Regions from separate parts of the Pseudomonas sp. LR2-20 genome, predicted to be linked through region 3. Evidence: predicted binding sites of a transcription regulator. Region 3 holds the regulator's gene; each other region holds the start of a gene.
The links. Region 3 encodes sigma-54, which starts transcription at its own class of promoters, with help from an activator protein. Its sites were predicted from a motif close to ANTGGCATNNANNTTGCTNT; they were not measured.
Positions count from the first base shown of each region.

Region 1: a site for sigma-54 is predicted at 8,367-8,386, ahead of OCX61_RS19365 (CmpA/NrtA family ABC transporter substrate-binding protein). Genes of this name have one in related genera too.
Region 2: a site for sigma-54 is predicted at 6,858-6,877, ahead of nirB (nitrite reductase large subunit NirB). Genes of this name have one in related genera too.

Region 1 covers NZ_AP025944.1:4,315,536-4,326,101, forward strand. The annotation lists gene dacB (D-alanyl-D-alanine carboxypeptidase/D-alanyl-D-alanine endopeptidase) at 122-1,585, shown strand; gene OCX61_RS19345 (sensor domain-containing diguanylate cyclase) at 1,720-4,113, opposite strand; gene rlmKL (bifunctional 23S rRNA (guanine(2069)-N(7))-methyltransferase RlmK/23S rRNA (guanine(2445)-N(2))-methyltransferase RlmL) at 4,208-6,400, opposite strand; gene rmf (ribosome modulation factor) at 6,963-7,178, shown strand; gene OCX61_RS19360 (quinone-dependent dihydroorotate dehydrogenase) at 7,275-8,300, opposite strand; gene OCX61_RS19365 (CmpA/NrtA family ABC transporter substrate-binding protein) at 8,428-9,630, shown strand; gene OCX61_RS19370 (ANTAR domain-containing response regulator) at 9,642-10,217, shown strand; gene OCX61_RS19375 (nitrate/nitrite transporter) at 10,418-10,566, shown strand, end outside.
Region 2 covers NZ_AP025944.1:4,656,721-4,667,286, forward strand. The annotation lists gene OCX61_RS20865 (MFS transporter) at 1-1,022, shown strand, start outside; gene OCX61_RS20870 (fumarylacetoacetate hydrolase family protein) at 1,232-1,942, shown strand; gene OCX61_RS20875 (SDR family oxidoreductase) at 1,960-2,718, shown strand; gene OCX61_RS20880 (2-hydroxyacid dehydrogenase) at 2,743-3,693, shown strand; gene nirD (nitrite reductase small subunit NirD) at 3,821-4,183, opposite strand; gene nirB (nitrite reductase large subunit NirB) at 4,183-6,732, opposite strand; gene OCX61_RS20895 (bifunctional nitrate reductase/sulfite reductase flavoprotein subunit alpha) at 7,035-10,566, opposite strand, start outside.
Region 3 covers NZ_AP025944.1:1,077,448-1,088,013, forward strand. The annotation lists gene OCX61_RS04640 (class II fumarate hydratase) at 1-279, shown strand, start outside; gene OCX61_RS04645 (DUF2753 family protein) at 310-771, shown strand; gene OCX61_RS04650 (superoxide dismutase) at 773-1,384, shown strand; gene OCX61_RS04655 (ZIP family metal transporter) at 1,396-2,289, shown strand; gene OCX61_RS04660 (HPr family phosphocarrier protein) at 2,596-2,868, opposite strand; gene rapZ (RNase adapter RapZ) at 2,889-3,743, opposite strand; gene ptsN (PTS IIA-like nitrogen regulatory protein PtsN) at 3,746-4,213, opposite strand; gene hpf (ribosome hibernation-promoting factor, HPF/YfiA family) at 4,226-4,534, opposite strand; gene OCX61_RS04680 (RNA polymerase factor sigma-54) at 4,613-6,106, opposite strand; gene lptB (LPS export ABC transporter ATP-binding protein) at 6,283-7,008, opposite strand; gene lptA (lipopolysaccharide transport periplasmic protein LptA) at 7,009-7,533, opposite strand; gene lptC (LPS export ABC transporter periplasmic protein LptC) at 7,520-8,092, opposite strand; gene OCX61_RS04700 (KdsC family phosphatase) at 8,101-8,625, opposite strand; gene OCX61_RS04705 (KpsF/GutQ family sugar-phosphate isomerase) at 8,641-9,615, opposite strand; gene OCX61_RS04710 (ATP-binding cassette domain-containing protein) at 9,862-10,566, shown strand, end outside.

The sequences.
Region 1 (10,566 bases), 2.8 Mb from region 3:
CGTCGAACGTGGCGCATGAATGCTGCGCTTGGGGCATAATGCGCTCTATATTTCGTCCTGGGGTGATCATCTCTTACAGCCCCATTGTCTTTTTCCCTCGTGCGCAGGGTCTTTAATCCATATGATCAAAAAGCTCCGCCCCCTCGTTCTCGCCAGCCTGCTGCTGCCGCTCGCATTCCCTAGCCAGGCTGCCGCCGTCAATACCACCCTGCCACCGAAAGTCCAGCAGGCGCTCAAGGCCAACAAGCTGCAGGACAGCGCACTGTCGCTGGTCATGCTGCCGCTGAACGGCCCAGGCTCGGCCACCGTGTTCAACGCCGATGTCTCGGTCAACCCGGCCTCGACCATGAAGCTGGTCACCACCTATGCCGCCCTCGAACTGCTCGGCCCGACCTTCCAGTGGAAAACCGAGTTCTACACCGATGGTACCCTGAACAACGGCGTGCTCAATGGCAACCTGTACCTCAAGGGCGGTGGCGACCCCAAGCTGAACATGGAAAAACTCTGGCTGCTGATGCGTGACCTGCGCGCCAATGGCGTACGCACCGTTACCGGCGACCTGGTGCTGGACCGCAGCCACTTCGTGCAACCCAACCTGCCGCAGTTCGACGATGACGGCGGCGACGTCAACAAGCCGTTCCTGGTCAAGCCCGACTCGCTGATGATCAACCTCAAAGCCTTGCGCTTCGTTGCCCGCAACGACGGCGGCAAGGTTACCGTTGCGGTCGAACCGCCGATCGCCAGCATCCACATCGACAATCAGGTCAAGGCCGTGGCCGCCAAGCAGTGCAGCGGCGACGTGCGCTACAACCCGGTGCAGCAGGCCGACGGCATCAGCGTGACCGTCACCGGCCAGCTGGGCGATGGCTGCAACTCGCAAACCTACCTGTCGTTGCTTGACCACCCGACCTACGCCGCTGGCGCCGTGCGGGCGATCTGGAACGAGCTGGGTGGCAGCATCCAGGGCCGCGACCGCTTCGAAAACGTACCAAAGAGCGCACGCCTGCTGGCCCGGGCCTTCTCGCCCGACCTGGTGGAAGTGATCCGCGACATCAACAAATACAGCAACAACACCATGGCCCAGCAGCTGTTCCTGAGCCTGGGTGCACAGTTCCGCACCGACGCCGATGGCGACGATGCCCGTGCCGCGCAACGCGTGGTGCGCCAGTGGCTGGCGAAGAAAGGCATCACCGCGCCGCACCTGGTGATGGAAAACGGCTCCGGCCTGTCGCGCGCCGAGCGGGTAAGCACCCGCGAGATGGCGGCACTGCTGCAGGCGGCGTGGAACAGCCCTTACTCGGCCGAGTTCATCAGCTCGATGCCGCTGGTGGGCATGGACGGGACCATGCGCAAACGCCTCAAGCGCACCGCAATGACCGGTGAAGGGCACATCAAGACCGGCACCCTGAACACCGTGCGGGCGATCGCCGGCTTCAGCCGCGACAGCAACGGCAATACCTGGGCGGTGGCGGCGATCCTCAACGATCCGAAGCCGTGGGGTGCCTCGCAGGTGCTCGACCAAGTGCTGCTCGATCTGTATCGCCAGCCGAAGCTGAACAACAGCGCGACGGCAGCAGCGCCTTGATACGCACTTAGCCTGTACTGGCCGCTTCGCGGGTAAACCCGCTCCCACAGGGATAGCACCACTCTCAAGAGCAGTGGTTGACCTGTGGGAGCGGGTTTACCCGCGATAGGGCCGGCACAGACTATGAAGAAAAGTCAGGTCAACTCTGACTCAACCCTGTCCCTGCCTGCCTGCTTGGCCGCGTAAACCCCGGCATCCGCGCGCAGCAGCAAGGCATCGGCCCCCTCCCCCAGCCGCCAACCGGCCACACCAAAGCTCGCAGTCACCTTGCCCACGCCTTCGACCGGCACACCGCGCACCCCTTGCCACAGCTCCATGGCCAGCAGCCGCGCCTGCTCGGCATTGCTGCCCGGGCACAGCACCATGAACTCCTCCCCACCCAACCGGCAGAACACATCGGTGCGGCGCAAACGCTGACCGATCCGTTGGCACAAGCTGCGCAACACATGGTCACCCACGGCATGGCCGTACTGATCGTTGATCCGTTTGAAATGGTCGATATCGAGCATGATCACCGCCAGGTCCAGCCCATCACGCTGTGCGCGGTCCAGTTCGACCTTAAGTCGCTCCTGGAAATAGCGGCGGTTATGAATACCGGTCAGCGCGTCGGTCACCGACAAGGCACGCAATTCTTCCTCGACCCCTTTCAGGTCTGAAATATCAGTGAGGTAGCCGTGCCACAGCGTGCAGCCGCCCTCGCCAGGCTCCGGCGTCGCTTCGCCACGCACCCAGCGCAAGCCTGCACGCGGCAGGCACACCCGGTACTCTTCGCGCCACGGCGAGAGGTGTTCGGCGGAATAACGCACCGACCGGCGCACGCGCTCCAGGTCATCAGGGTGAATACGCTCGAAGACCGCCGTGGCGTCCTGGCGCAGCAGCTGCAAGTCGACCTCGTAGATGTCGAACAGCCCCTGACTGGCATAGGGGAAGCAGGAATGGCCATCGGCATCCAGCTGGTATTGATAGATCCCGCCAGGCACTTCCGCGCTGAGCTTCTCCAGCAAGCGATCACGCAGGGCCAACGCCTCGTGCACACGGCGCCGCTCGGTGACATCGATGCAGATCGCCAGGTAGCCGACCCAGAGCCCCTGCTCGTCGAGCACGGCGGTCACCAACATGTTGGCCAGCAAATGGCTGCCATCCTTGCGCACCAAGGTCCACTCGCCCGGCTCGCCACCACTGTCCTGGATGGTTTCGGCAAACATCGCCTGGCCACCGGCAATGTGCCGGCCATAGCGCAGGCTCAAGGCATGGGCGCGCTGGCTGAGCTCTTCAGGCATCACCAGATCTTCCAGTTGCAGGTGCCCGATGGCTTCACTGGCCGCATAACCCAGCATGCGTTCGGCACCGGCGTTGAAGGTGCTGACTTCGCCCTTGAGGCTGGTCGCGATGATGGCCACCTGGGTTGCGGCATCCAGCACACTGCGCAACTGGTTGTGGGTATCGCGCAACGACTGCTCGCTGACCCGCAGCTCTGCCGTGCGCTGCTCGACCAGGGTCAAGGCACGCTGGCGCTGGCTGAACAGGCTGTAGAGCAACGCGCTCAGCAACAGGCTCAGCAGCCCGCCGAGAAACCCCACGGCCAAGGCGGCGGCGGATTGGTTGGCCTGCAGGAAGGCCTGGCTCGGGCGTATGTCGAGCTGAAAATGATGGTCGGCAAGGTGCAACAACTGCGTGCTGGCCAACGCCAGCGCAGCCACCGGGTTCTGCGAGTCGAACAGCACTTCATGACCATCGCGACCGCTCGGATCGATGATGCGCACCACCAGGTTGTCATCCGCGGCGACGGGCTGGCCTTCTGTGATCAGCTGACGCATGTTCAGCAAGGCCATGACATATCCCGCTGGCGGGTCATCCGGCCGTGCCGCGGCGAACACCGGTGCGACCATCAACAACCCACGGCTGAGGTCGGGCGCGACGCTGAGCATGTCCAGCGGTTCGGAAACCGCCATGCTGCCTGGCTGCAGTGCCCGCGCCAAGGTCTGTTCGCGGGCAGGCTGACTGCGCAAGTCGAGCCCGTAGGGCTGGCCCTGCAACGCGTCGGCCTGGGTGTAGAGCACCGGGTAGTAATGGTCGCGCTGTGGCGATGGCTGCCAGTTACCTGCGCCATCCAGTTCACGGATCTGGTAATCCTGCCCCAGCCAGGCACTGGCCTGGCGTTCGAACTCGCGCCGCTGCCCGGCTTCGACACGCGGCGCCCAGGAATAGGCCTGGGTCCGCTGCAGCAAAGGCCGGGCGTAGCCATCGAATTCGCTCGGGGTGATGTTGTTGGAATAGGTAAAGAAGCGCCGCAAGCCATCCAGGCGTTGCTCCTGGTCGTCGAAACGCTCGGCAATGCGGCTATGGCGCTCGCTGGCCAGCAACTCGAAGCGCTGGCGCAACTGCTGCTTGTAGAATGCCTGCGCGGCCAATGCCAGGGCAGCCGACAGCAGGGCGCCGGCGACCAACGCCACCAGCGCCACCGCCCAGGCAGCCAGCGCCTCGCTGCACAGGCCCAGCACCTTCGCACGCACGCCCCACTTCGACATAGATCGATCTCATCACGTCAGCGTCCTGCGAATTCTCTGGCCCTGTGCTGAGTTATAGCTATTGGCCATTAGGCGCGCAATGCGCCTCGTCGAATTAACGCAGTTGCAGGCGCCAGGCGCGGTGGATGCGGTTGTTGCGGGCGAAATCCGGGTCCAGCGTCTGGGCACTGATTTCCTCGACCGCATAGCGCGTGCTCACATGCTCATCAAGCTGGAACTTGCGGAAGTTGTTGGAGAAATACAGCACGCCCCCGGGTGCCAGGCGGGCCATGGCCAGGTCGAGCAGCTGCACATGGTCACGCTGAACGTCGAACACCCCTTCCATGCGTTTGGAGTTGGAGAAGGTCGGTGGGTCGATGAAGATCAGGTCGTAGCTGTCGCGGTTGCCTTCCAGCCAGGCCATGACATCGCCCTGCTCCAGGCGGTTACGCTCGGAGAAGCCGTTCAGCGACAGGTTGCGCCGGGCCCAGTCCAGGTAGGTCTTCGACAGGTCGACACTGGTGGTGCTGCGCGCACCGCCCTTGGCCGCGTGCACGGTGGCCGTGGCGGTGTAGCAGAACAGGTTGAGGAAGCGCTTGCCGTTGGCCTCGCGCTGAATGCGCATGCGCATCGGGCGGTGGTCGAGGAATAGCCCGGTGTCGAGGTAGTCGGTGAGATTGACCAGCAGCTTCACGCCGCCTTCATTGACCTCCAGGAAACGCCCTTCGGTAGCCTGGCGCTCGTACTGGCGGGTGCCGCTCTGGCGCTCGCGGCGCTTGAGCACCACACGCTGCGGGTCGATGTTCAGTGCCTGGGGAATGGCCGCCAGGGCATCGAGCAGGCGCGCCTGAGCCTTGTCCGGGTCGATCGAGCGGGGGGCGGCGTACTCCTGCACGTGCACCCAGTCCTGGTAGAGGTCGACCGCCAAGGCATATTCAGGCATGTCGGCATCGTACAGGCGGTAGCAGTCGACCTGCTCACGGCGGGCCCACTTGCCAAGCTGCTTGAGGTTCTTCTGCAGGCGGTTGGCGAACATCTGCGCGCCTTCCGACAGGCGTGCCGGCTCACTGGCAACTGCCGCAGGGCGGCGCGCCTCGCCATTGTCGGCCTGGGCCTCGCGGCGCTCGCCGGTGACGAACTGGTCAGGCTGGACCTTGAACAGCAGCAGCTTGCACGGCAAGGCGCCGTTCCAGAAGGCATACTGCTTGTGGCTGCGAATGCCCATGCGCTTGCCCAGTTCCGGCGCGCCGGTGAACACCGCCGCTTCCCAGCCCATGCAGGCCTGGCGCAGGCGCTCGCCAAAGTTCTGGTAGAGGTACAGCAGGCTGGCTTCGTCACCCAGGCGCTCGCCGTACGGCGGGTTGCTGATGACCAGGCCTTTCTGGTTCTGGTCCGGGCGCGGCTCGAAGGTGCTGACTTCGCCCTGGTAGATCTTCACCCAGTCGCCCAGCCCTGCGCGCTCGACGTTGTTGCGCCCCGGCTGGATCAGCCGCGGGTCGGCTTCATAGCCGCGAATCCACAGTGGCGGCCTGGCCAGGCCGGCTTGCGCGCGGGCCAGACCCTCTTCGTGGACCTTGCGCCAGGTGGCCGGCACATGGCCGAGCCAGGCACTGAAGCCCCAGCGCTCACGCTTGAGGTTGGGCGCGATGTCGGCAGCGATCATTGCCGCCTCCACCAGGAAGGTACCGACACCGCACATCGGGTCGGCCAGGGCGCCCCCTTCGGCAGCGATGCGCGGCCAGCCGGCGCGGATCAGCACCGCCGCCGCCAGGTTTTCCTTCAGCGGCGCAGCGCCTTGCTGCAGGCGGTAGCCACGCTGGTGCAGGCTGTGACCGGACAGGTCTAAGGACAGGATCGCCTCGCCACGGTCCAGGCGCAGGTGCACGCGCACATCCGGGTCGACCTTTTCCACCGACGGGCGCAGGCCTTCACGGTTGCGCAGCTTGTCGACGATCGCGTCCTTGACCTTGAGGGCACCGAAATGGGTATTGTCGATGCCCGAACCGTGGCCACTGAATTCCACGGCCAAGGTGCCGTCCGCAGCCAGATGGTCGGCCCAGTCGACGGCGTGCACGCCATCGTAGAGGTCGTCAGCGTTCTTCATCGAGAAACGCTTGAGCACCAGCAGCACGCGGTTGGCCAGGCGCGACCAGAGGCACAGGCGGTAGGCGGTTTCCATGTCGGCGGCGCCGCGAATGGCCGAGGTGTGCTCACGCACATCGTCGAGGCCGAGGCCTCGGGCCTCTTCGGCAAGCAGGCCTTCCAGGCCTTTGGGGCAGGTGAGGTAAAGTTCGAAACGGTCCGACATGAGTATTCCAGCGCCTTGGGCTATGTGAGTGACAAGGCGACGCATCGCCTTGCCGATGTTTGCCCGAACGCCCTTCCAGCAAGCGTCCGAGTGGCCTTCCCCGCTGCTTCATCGCAGCAAGGCGGCCGGGCCGCCTGATCGATCTGCCGCTCGCCGGGTGGCAGAAACAGCTTAGATCATCAGGCAGTTCCAATAATTTCCGTCGACCTGGGGGCCAGCGTGACCCTTCGTCGCATTACCAATTATTTCTGTCATGCCGCCGCAACGCTGGCGAAATGACGTCAAGGTTCGGCAAACCCCGATAATTGCAGGCACAACGCCAAACAAGGTTGAGTCGCATTTATTTACTTATCCCCTCACCCTTGGAAAGGTTACGTGCTTATGACAAATCGATCATTCACACAGTGACCTGCATTCGTTAGAACTGGTCTCAGGCCGCATCGCAACGAGGCGGCACCTTCAGCTCGCCACGCCGGCAGCGAGCGCAAACCGGCAGAAAGACTCTGCCCGGCCTCGGAGAGGCCGACGGGACATTACAGTCAACAAGTGAGGGCAACACCCTATGAGAAGACTTAAGCGTGATCCGTTGGAAAGAGCATATTCACGTGGCTACCAATACGGGGTCACCGGCAAATCCCGCGAACTTTGCCCCTTTACACTTCCTTCAGTTCGCCAAGCCTGGATTAACGGCTGGCGCGAAGGTCGCGGTGATAACTGGGACGGAATGACTGGCACCGCTGGCATCCATAGACTCAACGAAAATCACGCCGTTGGCTGAACGAGGACACTGAATTCGAGTCACCATGCGCGCCCTATCCGGGCGGCGGGCTTCGGCCCAGGGGCCCCTTGAAGGGGCCCTTTTTTATGCCTGCCTTCAGGCCTTGGGCATTGCCGCGATCGCATCCACCGCTTCACGGATCAGCGCTGGCCCCTTGTAGATGAAGCCCGAGTAGATCTGCACCAGGCTGGCCCCAGCGGCGATTTTCTCTGCCGCATGCCGGCCTTCGGTAATACCCCCGGCGGCGATGATCGGCAGCTTGCCACCGAGCTCGCTGGCCAGCACCTTGACGATATGGGTGCTCTTCTCCAGTACTGGCGCACCCGACAGGCCACCGGCCTCGCCACCATGCTCCAGCCCTTCGACGCCATCGCGGCCCAGGGTGGTGTTGGTGGCAATCACCGCATCCATACCCGACTCCATCAGCGCCGCGGCCACCAGCGCGGTTTCTTCGTCGCTCATGTCCGGCGCAATCTTGATAGCCAGCGGCACGCGCTTGCCATGCTCGGTGGCCAGCTGCTCACGGCGCTCGGCCAGGGCATCGAGCAGCTGCTTGAGCGAGTCGCCGAACTGCAGGCTACGCAGGCCAGGGGTGTTCGGCGAGCTGACGTTGACGGTGATGTAGCTGGCTTCGGTATACACCTTGTTCAGGCAGATCAGGTAGTCATCGACCGCACGCTCGACCGGGGTATCGAAATTCTTGCCGATGTTGATCCCCAACACGCCGTTGTAGCGCGAAGCACGCACGCGTTCGAGCAGGTTATCGACGCCCAGGTTGTTGAAGCCCATGCGGTTGATGATCGCCGTCGCCTGCGGCAGGCGGAACAACCGCGGCTTGGGGTTGCCCGGCTGCGGACGCGGGGTCACGGTGCCGATCTCGACGAAGCCGAAGCCCAGCTGGGCAAAGCCGTCGATGGCCGCGCCGTTCTTGTCCAGGCCCGCCGCCAGCCCCACCGGGTTGGCGAAGTTCAAGCCCATCACGGTCACCGGCAGTGCGGCCGGCTGCTTGCACAGCACACCGTTGAGCCCAAGCCGGCCACCGGCGCCGATCAGGTCCAGGGACAGGTCATGGGAGGTTTCCGGGGAAAGCTTGAACAGCAGCTGGCGGGCCAGGGTATACATGGGCGGGCAAGGCTCGGGGTGAGTGAGGCAGCGATTATAGCCAGCGCGCGCCCGGCATGACAGGGGCTTGGCACATGGGTTGCTACTTCCCTTGCCTACAGCCTATTCAGTACGGGCGAGGACCTTCGTGAATACAGCACCTCTAGCCTGGGTAAACGGCAGCGACGCGCCGGAAAAACCCAGCCTCAACATCGGCTACATGGCCCTGACCGATTGCGCCTCGGTGGTGGTCGCCGCCACCCAGGGCTTCGCCCAGCAACACGGCCTGACCCTCAACCTCAAGCGCCAGGGCTCCTGGGCCGGCTTGCGCGACAAGCTGGCCAGCGGCGAACTGGACGCCGCCCATTGCCTCTACGGCCTGGTCTACGCCGTGCACCTGGGCATCGGTGGTGTGCCGGCCAGCGACATGGCGGTACTCATGGGGCTGAACCAGAATGCCCAGGCCATCAACCTGTCGCCGGCCCTGCAGCGCCAAGGCGTGACCAGCCCTGAAGCACTGGCCCAACGGGTGCACCAGCATGGCGCGCGACTGACCTTCGCCCAGACCTTCCCCACCGGCACCCACGCCATGTGGCTGTATTACTGGCTGGCCAGCCAAGGCATCCACCCGTTGCACGACGTCACCAGCGTGGTGGTGCCACCGGCCCAGATGGCGGCGCATATCCAGGCCGGGCGCATCGACGGCTTCTGCGTCGGCGAACCTTGGGCCGCTGCCGCCGTCAGCCAAGGCCAGGGCTTCACCCTGGCCACCAGCCAGTCGATCTGGCCCGACCACCCGGAAAAGGTACTGGCCAGCGCCCGCGCCTTTGTCGAGCACTACCCCAACAGCGCACGCGCGCTGGTCAAGGCGGTGCTCGCTGCCAGCCGGTTTATCGAACACAGCCCTGAGAACCTGCGCAGCACCGCGCAGTTGCTCAGCGGCAGCGCCTACCTCGACACGCCCCTCGAGAACATCGAGCCGCGCCTGCAGGGTGATTATCAGGACGGCCTGGGCAACGCCTGGCACGATCGGCATGCCCTGCGCCTGTTCGACCAGGGCCGCGCCAACCTGCCATACCTGTCGGATGGCATGTGGTTCATGACCCAGTTCCGCCGCTGGGGCCTGCTGCGCGACGACCCTGACTACCTCGGCGTGGCTCGCCAGGTGCAGCAATTGCAGTTGTACAGCGAGGCCGCCGGCGCACTTGGCGTGCCCTGCCCCGAGTCAGCCATGCGCAGCAGCCTGCTGATCGATGGCACGCGCTGGGACGGCACTGATCCGTATGCCTACGCCCGCAGTTTCCGCCTGCACGCCTTGGGCGATACGCCCGATGCCCGAGTCGGTCTGTGAGGGCCATCACCATGCTGCGCATCCTGCTGATCGACGATACCCGGAACAAGCTTGGCCGCCTCAAGGCGGCATTGCGCGAAGCGGGCTTCGAGGTGATCGAGGCGCCAGACTTGACCATTGACCTGCCCGCCTGCGTCGAAACGGTGCGCCCGGACGTCGTGCTGATCGATACCGACTCACCCGACCGCGACGTCATGGAACAGGTGGTGCTGGTCAGCCGCGACCAGCCACGACCAATCGTGCTGTTCACCGACGAACATGACCCGGCGGTGATGCGCCAGGCGATCCAGGCCGGGGTCAGCGCCTACATCGTCGAAGGCATTCATGCCGCGCGGCTGCAGCCGATTCTCGATGTGGCCATGGCCCGCTTCGAGAGTGACCAGGCCCTCAAGGCCCAGCTGCTGGCGCGCGACCAGCAACTGGCCGAGCGCAAGCGCATCGAACAGGCCAAGGGGCTGCTGATGAAGATGAAGGACTGCAACGAGGAACAGGCCTACACCCTGATGCGCCGGCAGGCCATGAGCCGGCAGCAGAAGCTCATCCAGGTGGCCGAGCAGATCATTGCCATGCATGAAATGCTCGGCTGACGCGGCGCCCGTTGCGCAGCCGCGAAAAGGCTGGCACACGCGATAAAAGTTGGCCCAGCTCTTGCTGAAGAAATTCCACCGGTAGCCAACGGCGGTTGCCTCATAAAACTCCCGACAAAGACGTCGCTCTCCCCTCCACGCCAGTGGACCGGGTAGCGGCGTCTTTTTCGTTTCCGTTGCATAGCCCAGTGAGGTGTTCGATGAGTACCAGCTTCTGGAAATCCGGGCATGTGCCCACGCTGTTCGCCGCGTTCCTGTATTTCGACCTGAGCTTCATGGTCTGGTACCTGCTTGGCCCGCTGGCAGTACAGATCGCCGCCGACCTGCAACTGAGCGCCCAGCAACGCGG
Region 2 (10,566 bases), 2.5 Mb from region 3:
CGGTCACCGTGGCCCAGGGCCTGGCCAGCGGCTTCGCCTCGCTGTTCGGCCTGCGCCTGGCAGTCGGCGCCATGGAAGCCCCGGCCTTCCCGGCCAACAGCCGCGCGGTCACGGTGTGGTTCCCCGCCCGCGAGCGCGGCATGGCCAGCAGCATCTACGTGTGTGGCCAGTACCTGGGCACCGCGCTGTTCACCGGCGCGCTGCTGTGGCTGGCAACCACCTATGACTGGCGCCATGTGTTCTACAGCACCGGCCTGGTCGGCATCCTGTTCGGCGTGGTGTGGCTGTGGCTGTACCGCGACCCGCTGAACTGCAAGAAGGTCAGCAAGGAAGAACTGGCCTATATCGAAGACGGCGGCGGGCTGGTGAAAAGCAGCCAGGAGCGCACCCGCTTCGACTGGCGCCAGGTGGCTGAGCTGTTCCGTTATCGCCAGGTCTGGGCCATCTGCCTGGGCAAGTTCGCCAGCACCTCGGCGCTGTACTTCTTCCTCACCTGGTTCCCCACCTACCTGATCGAGGAGCGCCAGTTGACCTTGATCAAGGTCGGCATCTTCGCCGTCATGCCGTTCATTGGCGCCACGGTCGGCATCCTCCTCGCGGGGATCGTCTCTGACCTGCTGATCCGCAAAGGCTACTCGCTGTCGTTCGCCCGCAAGCTGCCGCTGGTGGTGGGCTCGATGCTGGGCATGTCGATCGTGCTGGTGAACTTCACCGACTCCAATGTGCTGTGCATCGCCATCCTCACCCTGGCGTTCTTCGCACAGGGCATCGCCTCGGCGTCGTGGGCGGCGGTGTCGGAAGTGGCGCCCAAGCAACTGATCGGCTTGACCGGCGGGGTCACCAGCCTGGCGGCGAACATCGGCGGCATCGTCACGCCGATCGTGATTGGCGCCATCGTGCATGCCAGCGGCTCGTTTGCCATGGCGTTCTGGTTCATCGGCGGGGTGGCGTTGATGGGCACCCTGTCTTACTCGCTGCTGCTCGGGAAGCTGTATCGCATCGAGCTGAAGTCCGCAGCCTGAGTGTTGTCTGTCCTGGCCCCTTCGCGGGCAAGCCCGCTCCCACAGGAACACCACAGGTTCCAAGGATTGTGCTCACCCTGTGGGAGCGGGCTGGCCCGCGAAGAGGCCGGTACAGGTTACTTGGATAGTCCAAGCCATCCCCGCTTTCGTCCAACTTTGCCGGCCAGCCGCTGACTTACGCTGGCCACTCCAGTACGGAGGATCCACCCATGACCTACCTGTTCAACCCACCGGCCATCGTCAGCCTGCCGATCCGCGGCAGCGCTGCGCGCTTCCCGGTCGGCCGGGTGTTCTGCCTGGGCCGCAACTACCCTTGGCCGGAGTCCTACGGCCCGGCACCGCAGGAGCCTGTGTTCTTCATGAAACCGGCGAGCAACGTGGTCGAGGCGCAGGGCGAGCTGCCCTTCCCGCCGCAGACCGAAGAGTTCTGCCACGAAATCGAGCTGGTAGCCGCCATCGCCACCGGCGGTGCCGACATCGCCCCGGAGCATGCCCTGGCACATGTGTTCGGCTTTGCCGCCGGCCTCGACCTGACCCGCCGCGACCACCAGCGCAAGGCCAAGGCCGAGGGCTTGCCCTGGGAAGGCGCCAAGGTGTTCGAGGCCTCGGCACCGATGACCGCCATCGTCCCGGCCAGCGAATGCGCCTGGCCGCTGGATGCCTCGCTGTGGCTGCAGGTCAATGGCCAGGAGCGCCAGCGTGCGCACCTGAGCCAGCAGACCTGGGCCCTGGCCGAGGTGATCAGCCGGTTGTCCCGGCAACTGCCGCTGCGCCCCGGTGACCTGATCATGACCGGCAGCCCGCCCGGCGTGGCGCCGCTGAACCCGGGCGACACCATCCGCGCTGGCATCGATGGCATCGGCGAACTGCAACTGCGTGTCGGCCCCCGCCCTGCCGGGCAAGCCGCCAACGCTGCCTGAATCTACTGGAGCCCCACATGAGCCAAAACAAGAAAATCGCCCTGGTCACCGGCGCTGGCAGCGGCATCGGCCGCGCCGTCGCCCTCGCCCTGCTGGAAGACGGCTTCAGCCTGGTCCTCGCCGGGCGCCGCGCAGAACCGCTGCAAGCGCTGGTTGAACAGGCACAGGCAGCGGGCGGTGAAGCCCTGGCCGTGCCAACCGACGTGCGCGACGAGCAGAGCGTCGCGCAACTGTTCGCCACCATCGAGGAGGTGCATGGCCGCCTCGATGTGATCTTCAACAATGCTGGCATCAATGCCCCCGCCGTACCGGTCGACGAGCTGCCGCTGGAGAACTGGCGCAACGTCATCGCCACCAACGTCGACGGCGTGTTCCTGTGCGCCCGCGCCGCCTTCGGCCTGATGCGTCGCCAGCAGCCGCAAGGCGGGCGGATCATCAACAACGGCTCGATCTCGGCACACACCCCGCGCCCGTTCACCGCCCCCTATACCGCCAGCAAGCACGCGGTATTGGGCCTGACCAAGGCACTGGCGCTGGATGGTCGGCCGTACAACATAGTCTGCAGCCAGGTGGACATCGGCAACGCCCTGACCGAACTGTCCGAGCGCATGACCCGTGGCGTGCGCCAGGCCAACGGCGAGATCGCCGCCGAACCGATGCTCGACGTGCGCCATGTGGCCGACGCGGTGCGCTACATCGCCGCGCTGCCGCTGGACGCCAACGTACTGAACATGACCGTGATGGCCAGCAACATGCCGTTCGTAGGTCGTGGCTGACCTTTGTTCCTGATGGAGTGACCGATGAAACCTGAAGTCCTGCAACTGAGCCCGATCCTCATCCCGCAAATCCGCGAGCGCCTGGAACAGCTGTTCACGGTGCACCGCTACTACGAACAGGCCGACAAGGACGCCTTCGTCAACCAGCATGCCGGCAACATTCGCGGCGTGATTACCGGTGGCCACACCGGCATCAGCCAGGCGTTGATGGCGCGCCTGCCCAACCTTGAAGTGATCGCGGTCAATGGCGTCGGCACCGACGCAGTGGACCTGGCCTATGCCCGTGATCGTGGCATCCAGGTCACCGCCACCATCGGTGCCCTCACCGAGGACGTCGCCGATCTGGCCATCGGCCTGCTGATCGGTTTGTGCCGGGGTATCTGCACGGGTGACCGCTTCGTCCGTGCAGGCCGCTGGGCCACCAGCGCCACCCCGCTGGCACCGCTGCCGCTGGCCCGCCAGGTGTCGGGCATGCGCGTGGGCATCGTCGGCATGGGCCGGGTTGGCCGCGCGGTGGCGCAGCGGGCGGCGGCGTTTGGTTGCCCGATTCGCTACACCGACCTGCAGGCGCTGGAGGTGCCTTATGGTTTTGAAGCGGATCTCTTAGAGCTGGCCAAGGGCAGCGATGCGCTGATCCTGGCGGCGGCGGCAGACAAAGGCGAGGCGTTGGTCAACCGCGAGGTGCTGCGGGCGTTGGGATCGGAGGGGTACCTGATCAACATCGCGCGCGGCAAGCTGGTGGATGAGCCGGCGTTGATCGCGGCGCTGGAAGCCGGCGAGATCGCGGGCGCGGCGCTGGATGTGTTTGCCGATGAACCACGGGCGCCCGAGGCCTTGTTCGAGCGTGAGGATGTGGTGCTGCAACCGCATCGCGCCAGCGCCACGGTGCAGACCCGCACGCGCATGGGGGAAATGGTGGTGGCCAGCCTGGTGGATGTGTTTGCCGGGCGCACGCCGCAGGGTCTGGTCATTTAACTCGCCTGTACCGGCCTCTTCGCGGGCAAGCCCGCTCCCACAGGTACTGCACAGCCCTCAGGGATCGTGCGATCCCTGTGGGAGCGGGCTTGCCCGCGAAGAGGCCGGGACAAGCAGTAGATGAATATCAGGCCACCGCCAACTCCACAGCACCTCCATTCAACCGCACCGGCCACACCCGCAACCGCTGCCCGGCATCTTCCAGACACGCCCCGCTTTCCAGGCTGAAGTGCTGCTTGTACAACGGCGCCGCCACCACCAGCTCCCCCTGCAAGCTGCCCACCAGGCCACGGCCAATGATGTTGGCCCCCGACCGCGGGTCGCGGTTGTCCACCGCATACAGGCTCTGCTCCAGCTCGGGCAGGTAGAACAACGCCACCTGGGCACCGTCAAGCCATACCACCACGCCAGAATCGGCCACCAGGTCATCGGCCTGGCACACTGCCTGCCAGTTCTCTTGGGTTTTCACAGCAGCATTGGACAGGTTCATCAGACAGCCTCCTCGACGGTCGGGATCAGGTGCAGCGGTGCCGCCGGCCGGCGCTGTTCGCGTTCGCGCACGAAGTGCACGTCCGGGTCGGCGCGCCGGTCGTTGACGAAGGTACGGAAGCGCTTGAGCTTCTCGGGGTCGTTGAGGGCGTTGGCCCATTCGCATTCATATTGGTCGACCACATGCTGCATCTGCGCTTCCAGCTCGGCCGCCAGGCCCAGGCTGTCGTCGAGGATCACCTGCTTGAGGTAATCCAGGCCGCCTTCCAGGCTTTCGCGCCAGACCGAGGTGCGCTGCAGCTTGTCGGCCGTGCGGATGTAGAACATCAACACGCGGTCGATCAGGCGTACCAGGGTTTCGTCATCCAGGTCGGTGGCGAACAGCTCGGCGTGGCGCGGGCGCATGCCGCCGTTGCCACAGATGTACAGGTTCCAGCCCTTGTCGGTGGCAATCACGCCGATGTCCTTGCTTTGCGCCTCGGCACATTCGCGAGTGCAGCCGGAAACGGCGAACTTGAGCTTGTGCGGGCTGCGCAGGCCCTTGTAGCGGTCCTCGAGACGCAGCGCCATGGCGACACTGTCCTGTACACCATACCGGCACCAGGTGCTGCCCACGCACGACTTCACCGTGCGGGTCGACTTGCCATAGGCGTGGCCGGTTTCGAAGCCGGCTTCGATCAGCTCGCCCCAGATCAGCGGCAGCTCGTGCAACTGAGCGCCGAACAGGTCGATGCGCTGGCCGCCGGTGATCTTGGTGTAGAGGTCGTACTTTTTCGCCACCTGGCCGATCACGATCAGCTTGTCCGGGGTGATCTCGCCGCCAGGGATGCGCGGCACCACCGAATAGGTGCCGTTCTTCTGCATGTTGGCCATGAAGGTGTCGTTGGTGTCCTGCAGCGGCACCAGCGCCGGGTCCATGATTGGCTGGTTCCAGCACGAGGCAAGGATCGAGCCTACCGCCGGCTTGCAGATGTCGCAGCCAACATGGCCTTTGCCATGGCGTTCGAGCAGTTCGCTGAAGGTGCGGATACCCTCGACCCGCACCAGCCCGTAGAGCTCCTGCCGGGTATAGGCAAAGTGTTCGCACAGGCTCTTGTCGACGGTGACGCCACGGGCGGTGAGCGCGTGTTCGAAGACCTGCTTGAGCAACGCCGCACAACCGCCGCAGCCGGTGGCCGCCTTGGTGCAGCCCTTGACCGCAGCGAGGTCGCCGCAGCCGCTGTCAATGGCCGCGCACACCGCGCCCTTGCTGACGTTGTGGCACGAGCAGATGGTCGCGCTGTCGGGCAGCGCGTCGGCACCGAGGGCCGGTGCGCCACTGCCCTGCGGCAGAATCAGCGCGGCCGGGTCGGCCGGCAGGGCAATACCGTTCTGGGCGTACTGCAGCAGCGTGTCGTAGTAACTGTTGTCGCCCACCAGCACGGCACCGAGCACGTGCTTGCCGCTGGCATCCACCACCAGCCGGCGGTAGGCGCTGTTGGCCTCGTCGATGAAGCGGTAGCTGCGCGAACCCGGCGTGGCGCCGTGTGCATCGCCGATGGAGCCGACATCCACGCCCAACAGCTTGAGCTTGGTCGACATGTCGGCCCCGGTGAATTCGCTGGCGGCTTCGCCCATCAGCAGCGCCGCCAGGTTGCGCGCCATGCTGTAGCCTGGGGCGACCAGGCCGAATACGCTGCCGTTCCACGAGGCGCATTCACCGATGGCGAAGATGCGCGGGTCGCTGCTGCGGCAATGGTTGTCGATCACCACGCCACCGCGTGCGGCGATCTCCAGGCCGCAGGCACGGCCCAGGGTGTCCTGCGGGCGGATACCGGCGGAGAACACGATCAGGTCGGTTTCCAGGTGTTCGCCGCCGTCGAAATTCATGCGGTAGCGGTAGGCTTCACCTGCGCTGATCGACAGGGTGGCGCGCGACAGGTGCACACCCACCCCCAGCGCTTCGATCTGCGCCTTGAGCGCGGCGCCACCCTCGCCGTCCAGCTGCACCGGCATCAGCCGCGGGGCGAACTCCACCACGTGGGCCTCCAGGCCGAGGGACTTCAGCGCGTTGGCAGCTTCCAGACCGAGCAGGCCGCCACCGACCACCACGCCACGGCGTGCTTGACCGGCGGCAGCACGAATGGCATCGAGGTCATCGAGGGTGCGGTAGACCAGGCGGGCATTGCCGCTGGAGCCTTCGATCGGTGGCACGAACGGGTACGAACCGGTGGCCAGGACCAACTGGTCGTAGCCGTAGCGGCCTTCGGCAGTCACCACTTCACAGCGCTCACGGTCGATGTCCAGCACCGCTTCGCCCAGGTGCAGGTGCACACCGCTGTTGCCGTAATAGTCCTGCTCGCACAGGGCCAAGGTTTCGGCACAGCTGCCGCCGAAGTACTCCGACAGGTGCACGCGGTCGTAGGCACGCTGGCGTTCTTCGCCGAACACGTGCAGTTCGAAGCGCTCAAGGGCGCCGCGTTCGACCAGTTGCTCGACGCAATGGTGGCCGACCATGCCGTTGCCGACGATGACCAGTCGCTCTCGTTGCCCGCTCGCTGTTGCCTTCATAAGCCGATCCTCGATCAAAAAAAAAGCGCCTGGAGCCGAAGCTCCAGGCGCCTTTGCCTGTATTCATCACGGTGGGTGGCCCGAGTTGATCGCCGTTGATCAAAGGGCTTTGTTGTAACGGGAACAAAGCAGGGACTGTGCCAATCCTGCTTCCGGTGACGGCCTCTTCGCGGGCAAGCCCGCTCCCACAGGGCCTGCGCTATATTTGCGATGCATCAAACCTGTGGGAGCGGGCTTGCCCGCGAAAAGGCCGGTAGAGCCGATGCACTTTACAAGTGCAGCGCTCACCATCCTGGAGCACATCAATACACATCACGCCGATACCGCCTGGCCTTGCTCAACGCCTGGACATAGGCATCGGCATCCACGCCGCCATGCACCGCAATGACCTCACGCAACGCCGCATCCACATCCCTGGCCATACGCTGGGCATCGCCACAGACATAGAAATACGCCCCCGCCTCCAGCCACTGCCACAGCTGTGCGCCCTGCTCGAGCATGCGCTGCTGCACATAGATCTTCTCGGCCTGGTCCCGCGAAAACGCCGTGTCCAGGCGCAGGTGCCCGCTCGCCTGCCAGGCCTTAAGCTGTTCCTGATAGTAGAAATCCGTGGCCGCATACTGCTCGCCGAAGAACAGCCAGTTTTTACCTTTGGCACCGCGCACCTCGCGCTCTTCGAGGAAGGCACGGAACGGCGCGATACCCGTGCCGGGACCGACCATGATCACCGGCATGTCGTCATCTTCAGGCAGGCGAAAGTGCTTCGAGGCCTGCGGGAATATCGCCACCTTCAGCCCCTGCGCGCGGTCAGCCAGGAACGTTGAACAAACCCCTTTGCGCTCGCCATAGCGCACGGTGGAAACGGTCAGGTGCACCTGCTCCGGATGCGCCAACAGGCTGGAACTGATCGAATACAGGCGCGGCTGCAACGGCTTGAGCAAGTCCAGCCAGGTAGCCAACGGCAAGCGCTGAGGGAAAGCGCGCAGCACATCGACCAACTGCCGCCCCCAAAGCCACTCCTGCAGTTCGGCCTTGCATTCAGGCAGCAGCAGGCGCTGCAGGTCCCCAGCATGGCGGCTGAACACCTGCAGTTGCTGCGGGGTGACCTTGGCGATCTCCAAGTGCGTTTCCAGGGCCTCGGCCAGCGGCATTGCCAGCTGCCCCTTCAACTCCACCACTTGCTTGCCATCAAGCTGCATCAGCGCCAGCAGTTCCTCGACCAATGCCGGGCAGTTGCGCGGCCATACGCCCAAGGCATCACCGGCGGTGTAGGTGAAGCCGCTGCCGGAGAGGTCGAACACCAGCTGGCGGGTTTCCTTGCTGGCACCCGGGCCGTTGAGCAGGTGATTTTCCAGTAGCGGGGCCGACCACGGTCGCTGCTTGCTGTAGCTCGCGACTGGCGCCGGTTCGCTGAGCGGTGCTGGTGAGCCGGCACTGGCGAGCTCCGGCAGCAGGGCTTCGAGCCACCCAGCGAAGGCCTCATCGAAATCCGCTTCGCAATCGACCCGCTGCAACAAGCGGCGCCCGCCCAGTTCGGCCAGGCGCTGGTCGAGCTTGCGGCCAAAACCGCAGAACTGGTCGTAGCTGGAGTCGCCCAGGGCCAGTACGGCGTATGGCAGCTGCGCGCAGCAGGCGCCTTGTTCGCCTTGCAGCGCCTGCCAGAACGCCGTGGCGCTGTCAGGCGCGTCACCGTCGCCGAAGGTGCTGGTGATCAGTACCACACTGGCGGCGCCTTGCAGCTGGCTGGGGCTGACCGCGTCCATGCAGCTGAGCTGCACCTCAAGACCGGCGCTGCGCAGGCGTTCGGCACAACGCTCGGCAAGCGCTTCGCCATTGCCCGTCTGCGAAGCCCACAGCACCTGGTGGCGCGGCACTGGGATGGCCGGTGCGGCGGCAGGCTGCGCGAACAAACCGGCCAGCAAGCCATCGACGAACAACCGCCGATGTGCGGCCAACGGCGCACTGGCCGGCAAGCTGGGCACGCCCTCGGCACGCGCCTGGTCGAGGCCGAGCAAAAAGCCCTGCAGATAATGACGCTCGTCATCGGCCAACACCGGGGCTGGCAGGGTGTCCAGGCCAAGCAGGCGGGACAGGGTCGCGGTCGGCATGCGCGCAGGCTCCGGAATAGTGGTGTTCAGCTCAAGGGCATCGATACGCTCGCCAGAGACCCGCTGCAGGGCCACGGCGCAATGTTTGAACGCTGGCTGCAGCGACAGTGGGTCGACTTCATCGCAGGTCACGGCATTGATCGCCAGTTGCTCGCCGATCAGGTCGTTCCAGTGGAACGGGGCAAAGCAGTTGCCGGGCATGACCCGGTCGCTGAGGCGTGCCGGCAACACGGCCTGGCCGCGCCGCGAGCGAATGGCGACCTGGTCCTTGTCGGCGATGCCCAGACGGGCGGCATCCTCGGGGTGGATTTCGACAAAGGGGCCAGGCTCCAGCTTGTTCAGCGCCGGCACCTTGGCGGTCTTGGTCAGGGTGTGCCACTGGTGCTGTACACGGCCGGTATTGAGCACCAGCGGGTAGTCGGCGTCCGGCAGCTCGGGCGCTGGCAGCCAGGGCCGGGCGTAGAAACGCGCCTTGCCGCTGGCGGTCGGGAATGCCAGGGCAGGCGCCTGGCCCTCGGCATCGCGCAACCGGTGCTGGCTGCTGCCGTCGTTGAGGTAACGCAGCGGGCTGCGATCATCTTCGCGGCCCGGCGCGCAGGGCCACTGCCGTGGGCTGTGGCGCAACTGTTGATAGCCGATGCCGCGCAGGTCGTAGCCGGTGGCCGGGTTCCAGAAGCGCCGGATCTCGTCGTACACCGCCTCGGCGTCGGGGTAGTCGAAGGCCTCGGCGTAGCCCATGGCACAGGCGACCCGGGCGATGATCTGCCAGTCCGCCAGGCTTTGACCGGGCGCCTGGACCGCGCGCGGCATCAGCGTCAGGTTGCGCTCGCTGTTGATCATCACGCCCTCGCCTTCGGCCCACAGCGCGGCGGGCAGGAGGATATCGGCGTAGCGGTTGGTCTCGGTGTCGAGGAAGGCATCCTGGGTGATCACCAGTTCGGCCTGGCGCAGGCCGTCGATCACCTGCTGGCGGTTGGCGACGCTGGCCACCGGGTTGCTGCAGATCACCCAGCAAGCTTTCACCTCGCCGACTTTCATCTGTTCGAACAGCGCGATCGTGCCCTCGCCGCCTTCGCTGCGCAGGCTGCCCGGTTGCAGCTGCCATTGTGCCTCGACGAAGGCGCGGTCAGCCGCCACCAGCGCCGAACGCTGGCCCGGCAGGCCCGGGCCCATGTAGCCCATCTCGCGGCCGCCCATGGCATTGGGCTGGCCGGTCAGCGAAAACGGCCCGCTGCCCGGGCGGCAGATGGCGCCGGTGGCCAGGTGCAGGTTGCACAGGGCGTTGCTGTGCCAAGTGCCGTGGACGCTCTGGTTGAGGCCCATGGTCCAGCAACTCATCCACTCCCCGGCAGTGCCGATCCATTCGGCGGCCTGGCGGATGTCGGCTTCGCTCAGGCCGGTCAGGGCGGCCACACGCGCCGGCGTGTAATCGTCGAGGAAAGCCGGCAGCTCGTCCCAGCCTTCGGTGTGACGGGCGATGAAGTCAGGATCGGTATGGCCGTTGTGGTGCAGCAGGTGCAGCAGGCCGTTGAGCAAGGCCATGTCAGTGCCGGGGCGCACCTGCAGGAACAGATCGGCCTTGTCGGCGGTGGCGGTGCGCCGCGGATCGACAACGATCAGCCGGGCGCCAGCCTTGACCCGGTCGAGCAAGCGCAAGAACAGGATCGGGTGGCAGTCCGCCATGTTCGCGCCAATGACCAGGAACACATCGGCGCGCTCGAAATCC
Region 3 (10,566 bases):
ATCGAGCTGATGGCCAATGCCAGCCGCCTGCTGGCCGACAAGGCCATTGCCAGCTTCAAGGTCAACGAAGGCAAGCTCAAGGAAGCCTTGGCGCGCAACCCGATTCTGGTTACCGCGCTGAACCCGATCATCGGTTACCTCAAAGCCGCCGACATTGCCAAGACGGCCTACAAACAGGGCCGTCCGATCATCGATGTCGCACTGGAGCACACCGACCTGTCGCGCGACCAGCTGGAGGCGCTGCTGGATCCGGAAAAACTCACCGCAGGCGGTATCTGACAAGCCGCCGGGCCCAGAGGAAGTAACGTCATGCAGCACTGGAAACGCACCACCGAGGCCGCCAACCGCCTGTTCGAACAGGGCCAGCTGGTCGATGCCCGGGAGCACTATCTGCAAGCATTGGCCCTGGCCCAGGTGCTGTTCGAGCGCTGGCATGACGTGGACGAAGCGGTGGCCGCGCTGGTCATTGCCCATCACAACCTGGCCGACCTGCACCTGCGCCTGAACCAGCCGCACGAGAGCGCCGACTACCTGTGCGCCGCCCATCAGCGATTGCTCCAGGCCAGCCAGGAGGCGCGTTTGCCGCAGGCGCTGCGTGCTGCAGCGCTGCGCCACAGCGGACCAACCTATACCGAACTGCTGAGTTTCATCGCCGAGTACGGCCAGTACCCGCGTACCGAGCGCCTGCTCAACCGCCATGGCGCCGTGGCCAGCGAACTCGCTGCCCAGCCGGATGTGGCGCCCAGAACCCATGCCTACGGAATCCATTGATATGTCGCATACCTTGCCTGCCCTGACTTATGCCTACGATGCGCTGGAACCGCACATCGATGCGCAAACCATGGAAATCCATCACACCAAGCACCATCAGACCTACGTCAATGGCCTGAACGCGGCCATCGAGGGGACCGAGTGGGCCGAATGGCCAGTCGAGATACTGGTCGCTGCAGTGAAGCAGCTGCCCGAGAACCTGCGTGGTGCAGTCACCAACCACGGGGGTGGGCACGCCAACCACAGCCTGTTCTGGACGGTCATGTCGCCCCAGGGCGGCGGGCAGCCCCACGGCCAGCTGGCCCTGGCCATCGACGCCGAGCTGGGTGGTTTCGAAGCATTCAAGGATGCCTTCACCAAGGCGGCGCTGACCCGTTTTGGCAGCGGCTGGGCATGGCTCAGTGTTACGCCACAAAACAAGCTGGTAGTGGAAAGCAGTGGTAACCAGGACAGCCCGCTGATGCACGGCAATACGCCGATCCTTGGCCTGGACGTGTGGGAGCACGCCTATTACCTGAAGTACCAGAACCGTCGCCCGGAATACATTGGGGCTTTCTACAACGTGATCGACTGGGCGGAAGTGGATCGCCGCTATCACCAAGCCTTGAAGTGAGTCGGCCCGGTATGCGCACGGAGGTGATGTCTGTCGGCAGTGTGCGCCTGTTCCGGCTGGCGCTGGGTACTTTGCTGTTGCTGGTCGGCACTGCGCTGCTGCTGGCCCGGGGCATCGCCTGGCTGGACCTGGAACCGCGCATGCTGCGTGCCCTGGAAGGTGGCGCACTGTGCGCGCTAGGTACGGCGTTGGGTGCTGTACCGGTGCTGGTGATCCGCAATATGCCGGTAGCCCTGGCCGATAGCTTGCTGGGCTTCGGGGCAGGGGTGATGCTGGCGGCCACGGCGTTCTCGCTGATCATCCCCGGCCTGGATGCCGCCCAGGCCATTGGTTTCAGCCCTTGGGGCGCCGGAGGCCTGATCAGCTTCGGCCTGATGCTCGGTGCCCTGTGCCTGTTTCTGGTCGACCTCAAGGTCTCTGGTGCTTCGCCGCAAGCGCTGGTCGGTACCGAAAATCAGCCCGTGATCGCCGCGCGGATCTGGTTGTTCGTGATCGCCATCATTGCCCATAACATCCCTGAAGGTATGGCCATCGGTGTATCTGCCGGCGGTGGCATGGCCGACGCCGATAGCCTGGCGATGGGCATTGCCTTGCAGGATGTGCCCGAAGGGCTGGTGATAGCGTTGGTGCTGGCAGGGGCGGGGATGCCACGGTTCAAGGCGTTTCTGATCGGCGCCGCTTCTGGCCTGGTAGAGCCAGTGGCTGCAGTGATCTGTGCCTGGCTGGTGAACATGGCGCAGCTGCTGTTGCCGGTGGGCCTGGCCTGTGCAGCCGGGGCGATGTTGCTGGTGGTGACCCAGGAGATCATTCCCGAGTCACGCAGCAATGACCATCACCGCTTGGCCAGCCTGGGGCTTTGCCTCGGTTTTTGCCTGATGATGGTGATGGATACGGCGATGTCGTGATTTTGGCCTGGGGCCCGCCGGCGGGTTTGTTGTGCCTGTGAGATCGAGCGCCGCCCGCGCGGCGCATCGCGAGCTGCGCTCGCTCCTACGTTTGTTTCCGGCCAGTAACGCCTGTGCCAGGCGCGCGCGACCGCCTTGTTGGTACGGCGCGATATCGCGCCATGCGCCTAGGCGTTCGCGCGAAAATCCCCCAAGGAATTACTGGCCCGAAACAAACGTAGGAGCGAGCGCAGCTCGCGATGCGCCGCGCGGGCGGCGCTCGATCTCACAGGCGCTGAAAGGGGTAAGTTGAGCCCCCTGAGGCCTTCACTCGCCTTCGTCGAAGTAGTTGTTGATAAGCGCCACCAGCGCTTCCAGCGCATCGTTATCCTGCTCCCCTTCGGTAAGCAGGTGCACCTGAGTGCCTTTGCCCGCAGCCAGCATCATCACCGCCATGATGCTCTTGCCATCCACCAGCTTGTCGGGCGCACGCCCGACACGGACCTGGCACGGGTACTTGCCGGCCACGCCGACGAACTTGGCTGCCGCCCGGGCATGCAGGCCCAGCTTGTTGATGATGGTGATTTCGCGGGCGGGCATCGTGCGGTGGATCCTGTGGGCTAGAGGTCGCGGTGGCGGACCTGGACGTTTTTCAGAGATTGCTGCAGCAGTTGGCCGAGGCGTTCGGTGATGTAGACCGAGCGGTGGTGGCCACCCGTGCAGCCAATGGCGATGGTGACATAGGCGCGGTTGCTGGCAGCAAAGCGTGGCAGCCATTTGAGCAGATAGCTGGAAATGTCGCTGAACATTTCCTCGACGTCCGGCTGTGCGGCCAGGTAATCGATGACCGGTTGCTCCAGGCCAGAATGTTCGCGCAGTTCCGGTTTCCAGTACGGGTTGGGCAGGCAGCGCACGTCGAACACCAGGTCGGCATCGACCGGCATACCGCGCTTGAAGCCGAACGACTCGACCAGGAAGGCGGTGCCCGGCTCGGGCTGGTTGAGCAGGCGCAGTTTGATCGAATCGCGCAGCTGGTAGAGGTTGAGATTGGTGGTGTCGATCTTCAGGTCGGCAAGGTCGGCAATCGGCCCCAGCAGTTCACTTTCGACGCGGATCGCTTCGGCCAGCGAGCGCTCGGCGTTGGTCAGCGGGTGACGCCGACGGGTTTCCGAGAAACGCTTGAGCAGCGTGTCTTGGTCGGCATCGAGGAACAGCACATCACACTGGATGTGGCGCCCACGGGCCTCCGCCAACAGTTCGGGGAAGCGCGACAGGTGGCTGGGCAGGTTGCGCGCATCGATCGATACCGCCACCTTGGGTTGCAGCAGTTCGGTATTGATCAACGCGTTCTCTGCCAGCTGCGGTAGCAGCCCGGCGGGCAGGTTGTCGATGCAATAGAAACCGTTGTCTTCCAGCACATCAAGGGCGGTGCTCTTGCCGGAGCCGGACCGGCCGCTGACGATGATCAGGCGCATGTTCAGCTCCCGTTCTGCACGTCCAGGACGACTTGATACAACGCTTCGCTGCTGCTGGCGGCACGCAGGCGATCACGAACATCCTTGCGATCGAGCATGCTGGCGATCTGGCGGAGCAGTTCAAGGTGCGCATCGGTGGCGGCTTCTGGCACCAGCAGGACGAACAGCAAGTCCACAGGTGCACCGTCGATGGCGTCGAAATCAATGGGGGCGGCGAGGTGGAGCAGGGCACTTACCGGGCTCTCGCAACCCTTGAGACGGCAATGTGGAATTGCAATGCCATTGCCAAATCCAGTTGAGCCCAGTTTTTCGCGGGCGATCAGCTTCTCGAAGAGATCTTGCTCATCAAGCTCGGGGACTTCGCGGTGGACCGCAGCGGCGATCGTTTCCAGCGCGCGTTTTTTACTGCTGACGCCCGGCACATTCACCAGGGAACGGCCGGGGGTCAGGATGGTTTCAAGTCGGATCATGGATGAGAGGGATCAGCGGGCTGCTGCACCTTGCAGCAGGCTTTGCTGTTTTTCCTTGTGTTTTTTCAGTTGGCGGTCGAGCTTGTCGGCCAAGGCGTCGATCGCTGCATACATGTCTTCGTGTTCGGCGTTGGCAACCACTTCACCGCCGGGAATCTGCAGGGTCGCCTCGACCTTCTGCTGCAGCTTCTCGACTTTCATGATGACCTGCACGTTGGTGATCTTGTCGAAGTGACTTTCCACGCGAGCGAGCTTTTCAAGCACATAATCGCGCAGTGGCTGGGTGACTTCTACATGCTGTCCACTGATATTGACTTGCATACAGCTTCTCCTTTGTTGCCCGTGCATAAAGAGGCAGGTATTGCACCTGCCCCACAAACGCTGTGGCACATCCAGGGGCTACATCAGTCGCTTGCGCTCGCTCGACGGTGCGATGCCGAGGGACTCGCGGTACTTGGCGACGGTGCGACGGGCTACCTGGATGCCTTGTGCCTCCAGTAAACCAGCGATCTTGCTGTCACTCAATGGCTTTTTCTGATTTTCCGCTGCAACCAGTTTCTTGATGATCGCGCGAATCGCCGTAGACGAGCATTCTCCGCCTTCGGCGGTGCTGACGTGGCTGGAGAAAAAGTACTTCAGTTCGTAGATGCCACGCGGGGTGTGCATGTATTTCTGCGTGGTCACCCGCGAAATGGTCGACTCATGCATGCCCACCGCTTCGGCGATGTCATGCAGGACCAGTGGCTTCATCGCTTCGTCGCCATGGTCGAGGAAGCCGCGCTGGTGCTCGACGATCTGCGTGGCGACCTTCATCAGCGTTTCGTTGCGGCTTTGCAGGCTCTTGATGAACCAGCGCGCCTCTTGCAGCTGGTTGCGCATGAAGGTGTTGTCGGCGCTGGTATCGGCGCGGCGGACGAAGCCGGCGTACTGCGGGTTGACCCGCAGGCGTGGGATCGCTTCCTGGTTCAGCTCGACCAGCCAGCGGTCGCTGTCCTTGCGCACGATCACGTCAGGCACCACGTATTCCGGTTCGCTGGACTCGATCTGTGAACCGGGCCGCGGGTTGAGGCTCTGCACCAGTTCGATCACCTGGCGCAGTTCGTCTTCCTTGAGCTTCATGCGGCGCATCAGCTGGCTGTAGTCGCGGCTGCCGAGCAGGTCGATGAAATCGGTGACCAGGCGCTGGGCTTCGCCCATCCACGGCGTGCTGGCGGGCAGCTGGCGCAATTGCAGCAGCAGGCACTCGCCGAGGTTGCGGGCACCGACGCCGGCCGGCTCGAACTGCTGGATGCGGTGCAGCACCGCTTCGACCTCGTCGAGCTCGATATCCAGCTCCGGGTCGAAGCCTGCGCAGATCTCTTCGAGGGTGTCTTCCAGGTAGCCCTGGCCGTTGATGCTGTCGATCAGGGTGACGGCGATCAGGCGGTCGGTATCGGACATCGGTGCCAGGTTCAGTTGCCACAGCAGGTGGCTCTGCAGGCTTTCGCCGGCCGATGTGCGGGTGGTGAAGTCCCACTCGTCGTCATCGTTGCTCGGCAGGCTGCTGGCGCTGGTCTGGTAGATGTCTTCCCAGGCGGTGTCGACCGGCAACTCGTTGGGGATGCGCTCGTTCCACTCACCGTCTTCCAGGGTTTCGGCACTGCTGGTGCTTTCCTGGAAGCTGGTGTCCTGGACTTCGGCGGCCGGCTTGTTCTCGGCGTTGTCCGCCATCGGGTCGCTGTTGTCGAAGTCGTCGCCGTCTTCCTGACGTTCGAGCATCGGATTGGATTCCAGCGCTTCCTGGATTTCCTGCTGGAGGTCCAGGGTGGAGAGCTGGAGTAGGCGGATGGCCTGTTGCAACTGCGGTGTCATCGTCAGTTGCTGGCCCATTTTTAGGACGAGCGATGGTTTCATGGCTGGGGCTTAATACCTTGTTCGCCGGCGCGCATGCGCCATCCACTACACGAGGGCGCCGGAGCGCCAAATTCAAGCAAGTTTTATGCCTTAAATTGTAGCGTTTGCCTAGAGCACTGTAACAACTTAAGCCCCGACAGGGCGTTAATGCCAGCGCTCCAGGCAGGTCCCAGGGGTCAGAGTCGGAACTCGTGGCCCAGGTAGACCTCCTTGACCAGGTCGTTGGCCAGGATGGTCTCGGCGTCACCTTCGGCGATCAGTCGGCCGTCGTTGACGATATAGGCTGTTTCGCAGATATCCAGGGTTTCACGGACGTTGTGGTCGGTGATCAGTACACCGATGCCCTTGGCCTTGAGGTGGTGGATGATCTGCTTGATGTCACCCACGGAGATCGGGTCGACACCGGCAAAAGGTTCGTCCAGCAGGATGAACTTCGGTGCGGTGGCCAGGGCGCGGGCAATTTCGACCCGGCGGCGTTCGCCACCGGAAAGGCTCATGCCGAGGTTGTCGCGGATGTGACTGATGTGGAACTCCTGCAGCAGGCTTTCCAGCTCCTTGCGCCGGCCTTCGCGGTCGATGTCCTTGCGGGTCTCGAGAATGGCCATGATGTTGTCGGCCACCGATAGCTTGCGGAAGATCGAGGCTTCCTGCGGCAGGTAGCCGATACCGGCGCGGGCGCGGCCGTGCATGGGCTGGTGGCTGACATCGAGGTTGTCGATGAGCACGCGCCCCTGGTCGGCCTGGACCAGGCCGACGATCATGTAGAAGCAGGTGGTCTTGCCGGCGCCGTTGGGGCCGAGCAGGCCAACGATCTGCCCGCTGTCGATCGACAGGCTGACATCGCGCACGACTTGCCGCCCCTTGTAGCTCTTGGCCAGGTGCTGGGCTTTGAGAGTTGCCATTTACTCGGCCTTCTTCTTCGGCTGGATCACCATGTCGATGCGCTGACGTGGTTGAGTCACGTTGCCACCGCGACCGGCGGTCGCAACCTGGGTCTTGGTGTTGTAGACGATCTTCTCGCCTTCGGTGGTGTTGCCTTCGTTCTCGACCTTGGCGCGATCGGTGAGGATCACCGTGTCTTTCTGCGCCTGGTACTGGATGGTCACCGCCCAGCCCTTCATCTTGTCAGGCTTGGCCGTGCTCTGCTGCTGCTCGAAGTAGGCCAGGTTGCCCACCGACGTCACCACGTCGATGTCGCCATTGGCGGCACGGGTCATGGTTACGGTGTTGCCTTTGATCATCATCGAGCCCTGGGTGATGATCACATCGCCGGTATAGGTGGCCACGCCTTGCTTGTCGTCCAGGTGCGCGTTGTCGGCCTGGATGCGAATAGGCTGGTCACGGTCGGTCGGCAGGGCGAAGGCGCTCGCGCTTCCCAGTGCTGCGCTCAGGCTGAGCAAAAGGGGGAGGGTTTTAACGAGCCTCATACTGTCCTCTTACGTTAGAGAGCAAGTCCATCTTGCCTTCTTTCAAATACGCTTTCATTCCCTTGCCTGTGGTTGTGCCACCGGCGCCGTCGATTCTAACGGCTTGCTCGGTCTGAGCATATTGCTTCTGCGGGAATACGGTCATGCGCGAGCTGGTGATGATGGTGTCGCGCTGCTTTTCGTCGGTGCGGGCGACCCGCACCTGGTCGATCAGTTCGACTTCGCTGCCGTCGGGGTTGACCTCGGCGCGCAGGCTCTGCACGTGCCACGGGTATTCAGTGCCGCGGTACATGTGCAGGTCGGGCGTGGTCACCAGGGTGACCTCGCTGGCCTTGAGGTGTTCGACCTTGTCGGCGGTCATTTCGTATTGCAGCTTGCCATCGGGCAGGAACTGCACGCTGTGTGCGTTGATCGCATAGTAGTCGATGGCGCTTTCGTCGACCTGGGCCTTTGGTTCCTCGAGGAAGCGCTCCGGGCTGACATTCCAGTAGCCGACCGCCACCAGCAGGGCGGCGATGACCACGAGCAGCGCAATGTTGCGGGCTTTCTTGCTGAGCATGGGCGGCCTTAAAGGTAATTGGCGTTGGCAGCGTCCAGGGTGCCCTGGGCCTGCATGATCAGTTCACAGAACTCGCGAGCGGCACCTTCGCCACCCCGTGCCTGGGTCACGCCATGGGCGTGCTGGCGTACGAATGGTGCGGCATTGGCCACCGCCATGCCCAGCCCGACTCGGCGAATCACCGGCAGGTCGGGAAGGTCGTCGCCCAGGTAGGCGACCTGTTCATAGCTTAGGCCCAGTTCGGCGAGCAGGCCGTCCAGCACCACCAGTTTGTCCTCGCGGCCCTGGAACAGGTGGGGGATGCCGAGGTTCTTCGCCCGGCGCTCGACCACCGGGGTCTTGCGCCCGCTGATGATCGCCGTGGTCACGCCCGAGGTCATGAGCATCTTGATGCCTTGGCCGTCGAGGGTATTGAAGGTCTTGAATTCGCTGCCGTCTTCAAGGAAGTACAGGCGGCCGTCGGTGAGCACGCCGTCCACGTCGAACACGGCGAGCTTGATGGCCTTGCCACGTTGCATCAGGTCTTGGTTCATAGTCATGACTCTCGGTTACATGACGCCTGCGCGCAGCAGGTCGTGCATGTTCAGCGCGCCGGTCGGGCAGTTGTTACGGTCGACCACCACCAGCGCGTTGATCTTGTGATCTTCCATGATTTTCAGCGCTTCGGCGGCGAGCATCTCGGCGCGAGCGGTCCTGCCGTGCACGGTCATCACCTGGTCGATCAGGGTGGTGTGCACATCGATGTTGCGGTCCAGGCTGCGGCGCAGGTCGCCATCGGTGAAGATCCCGGCCAGGGTGCCGTCCTGCTCCAGGACCACGGTCATGCCCAGGCCCTTGCGCGACATTTCCAGCAGTGCGTCCTTGAGCAATGTGCCGCGTTGAACCTGTGGCAGCTCGTCGCCGGAATGCATGACATTCTCGACCTTGAGCAGCAGGCGCCGGCCCAGTGCACCGCCGGGGTGCGAGAAGGCGAAGTCTTCTGCGGTGAAACCGCGCGCTTCGAGCAGGGCGATGGCCAGCGCGTCGCCCAGCACCAGCGCGGCGGTGGTGGAGGAGGTCGGGGCCAGATTGAGCGGGCAGGCTTCCTGTGCGACGCGGGCATCGAGGTTGACCTCGGCTGCCTGGGCCAGTGGCGAGTCCGGGTTGCCGGTCAGGCTGATCAGCTGGATGCCAAGGCGCTTGATCAACGGCAGCAGGGTAACGATTTCGGCCGTGCTGCCCGAATTGGACAGCGCCAGGATCACATCATTGCGGGTAATCATGCCCATGTCGCCGTGGCTGGCCTCGGCGGGGTGCACGAAGAATGCCGGTGTGCCGGTGCTGGCCAGGGTGGCGGCGATCTTGTTGCCGATATGCCCTGACTTGCCCATGCCGACCACCACCACGCGGCCCGTGCTGGCCAGGATCAGCTCGCAGGCCTTGACGAAGTTCGCGTCGATGCTGGCTGCCAGGCCCTGTACGGCCTCCAACTCCAGGCGCAAGGTGCGCTGGGCGGACTGGATCAGCTCATTGGATTGGCTCATGTCGAAAACACTGCCTGAAGAAAAGGCGGCGATTATAGCCGCAATGTAAGAAAGCCTCATCCATTGGATTGCCTGAACATTTGTCATGAAACCCTGTCGTTGCCCTGAACGACACGTTGCATGGCCTTGGGGGCGAGGGGGCAGCGGTGCTATAGTTCGCCGCTATTCGGCCTGCCAAGGGCGCGTGTGTCTTCAAGATGAAGGCCGGCGTCCATTAGTGCGAGGCTGCACTAGCAAGGAGTCTAGATGAGTGTGGATAGCGCCTACGCGGTCGAGTTGAAGGGAGTCACCTTCAAGCGCGGTTCGCGCAGCATTTTCAGCAATGTCGACATCCGTATCCCGCGCGGCAAGGTCACCGGGATCATGGGGCCGTCGGGTTGCGGCAAGACCACGCTGCTACGCCTGATGGGCGCGCAGCTACGGCCGTCGAGCGGTGAAGTGTGGGTGGCGGGGCAGAACCTGCCGAGCCTTTCGCGCAGCGACTTGTTCGACGCACGCAAGCAGATGGGCGTGCTGTTCCAGAGCGGCGCGCTGTTCACCGATCTCGATGTGTTCGAGAACGTCGCTTTTCCGTTGCGCGTGCATACCCAGCTTTCGGACGAGATGATCCGCGACATCGTGTTGATGAAACTGCAGGCCGTGGGCCTGCGCGGTGCCATCGACCTGATGCCGGACGAACTGTCCGGCGGCATGAAGCGCCGGGTGGCGCTGGCCCGGGCGATTGCCCTGGACCCGCAGATCCTGATGTACGACGAACCGTTCGTCGGCCAGGACCCGATTGCCATGGGTGTGCTCGTGCGGCTGATCCGCCTGCTCAACGATGCCCTGGGTATCACCAGCATCGTGGTTTCCCACGACCTGGCCGAAACTGCCAGTATCGCCGACTACATCTATGTGGTCGGCGATGGCCAGGTGCTGGGCCAGGGTACGCCCGACGAACTGATGGGCTCG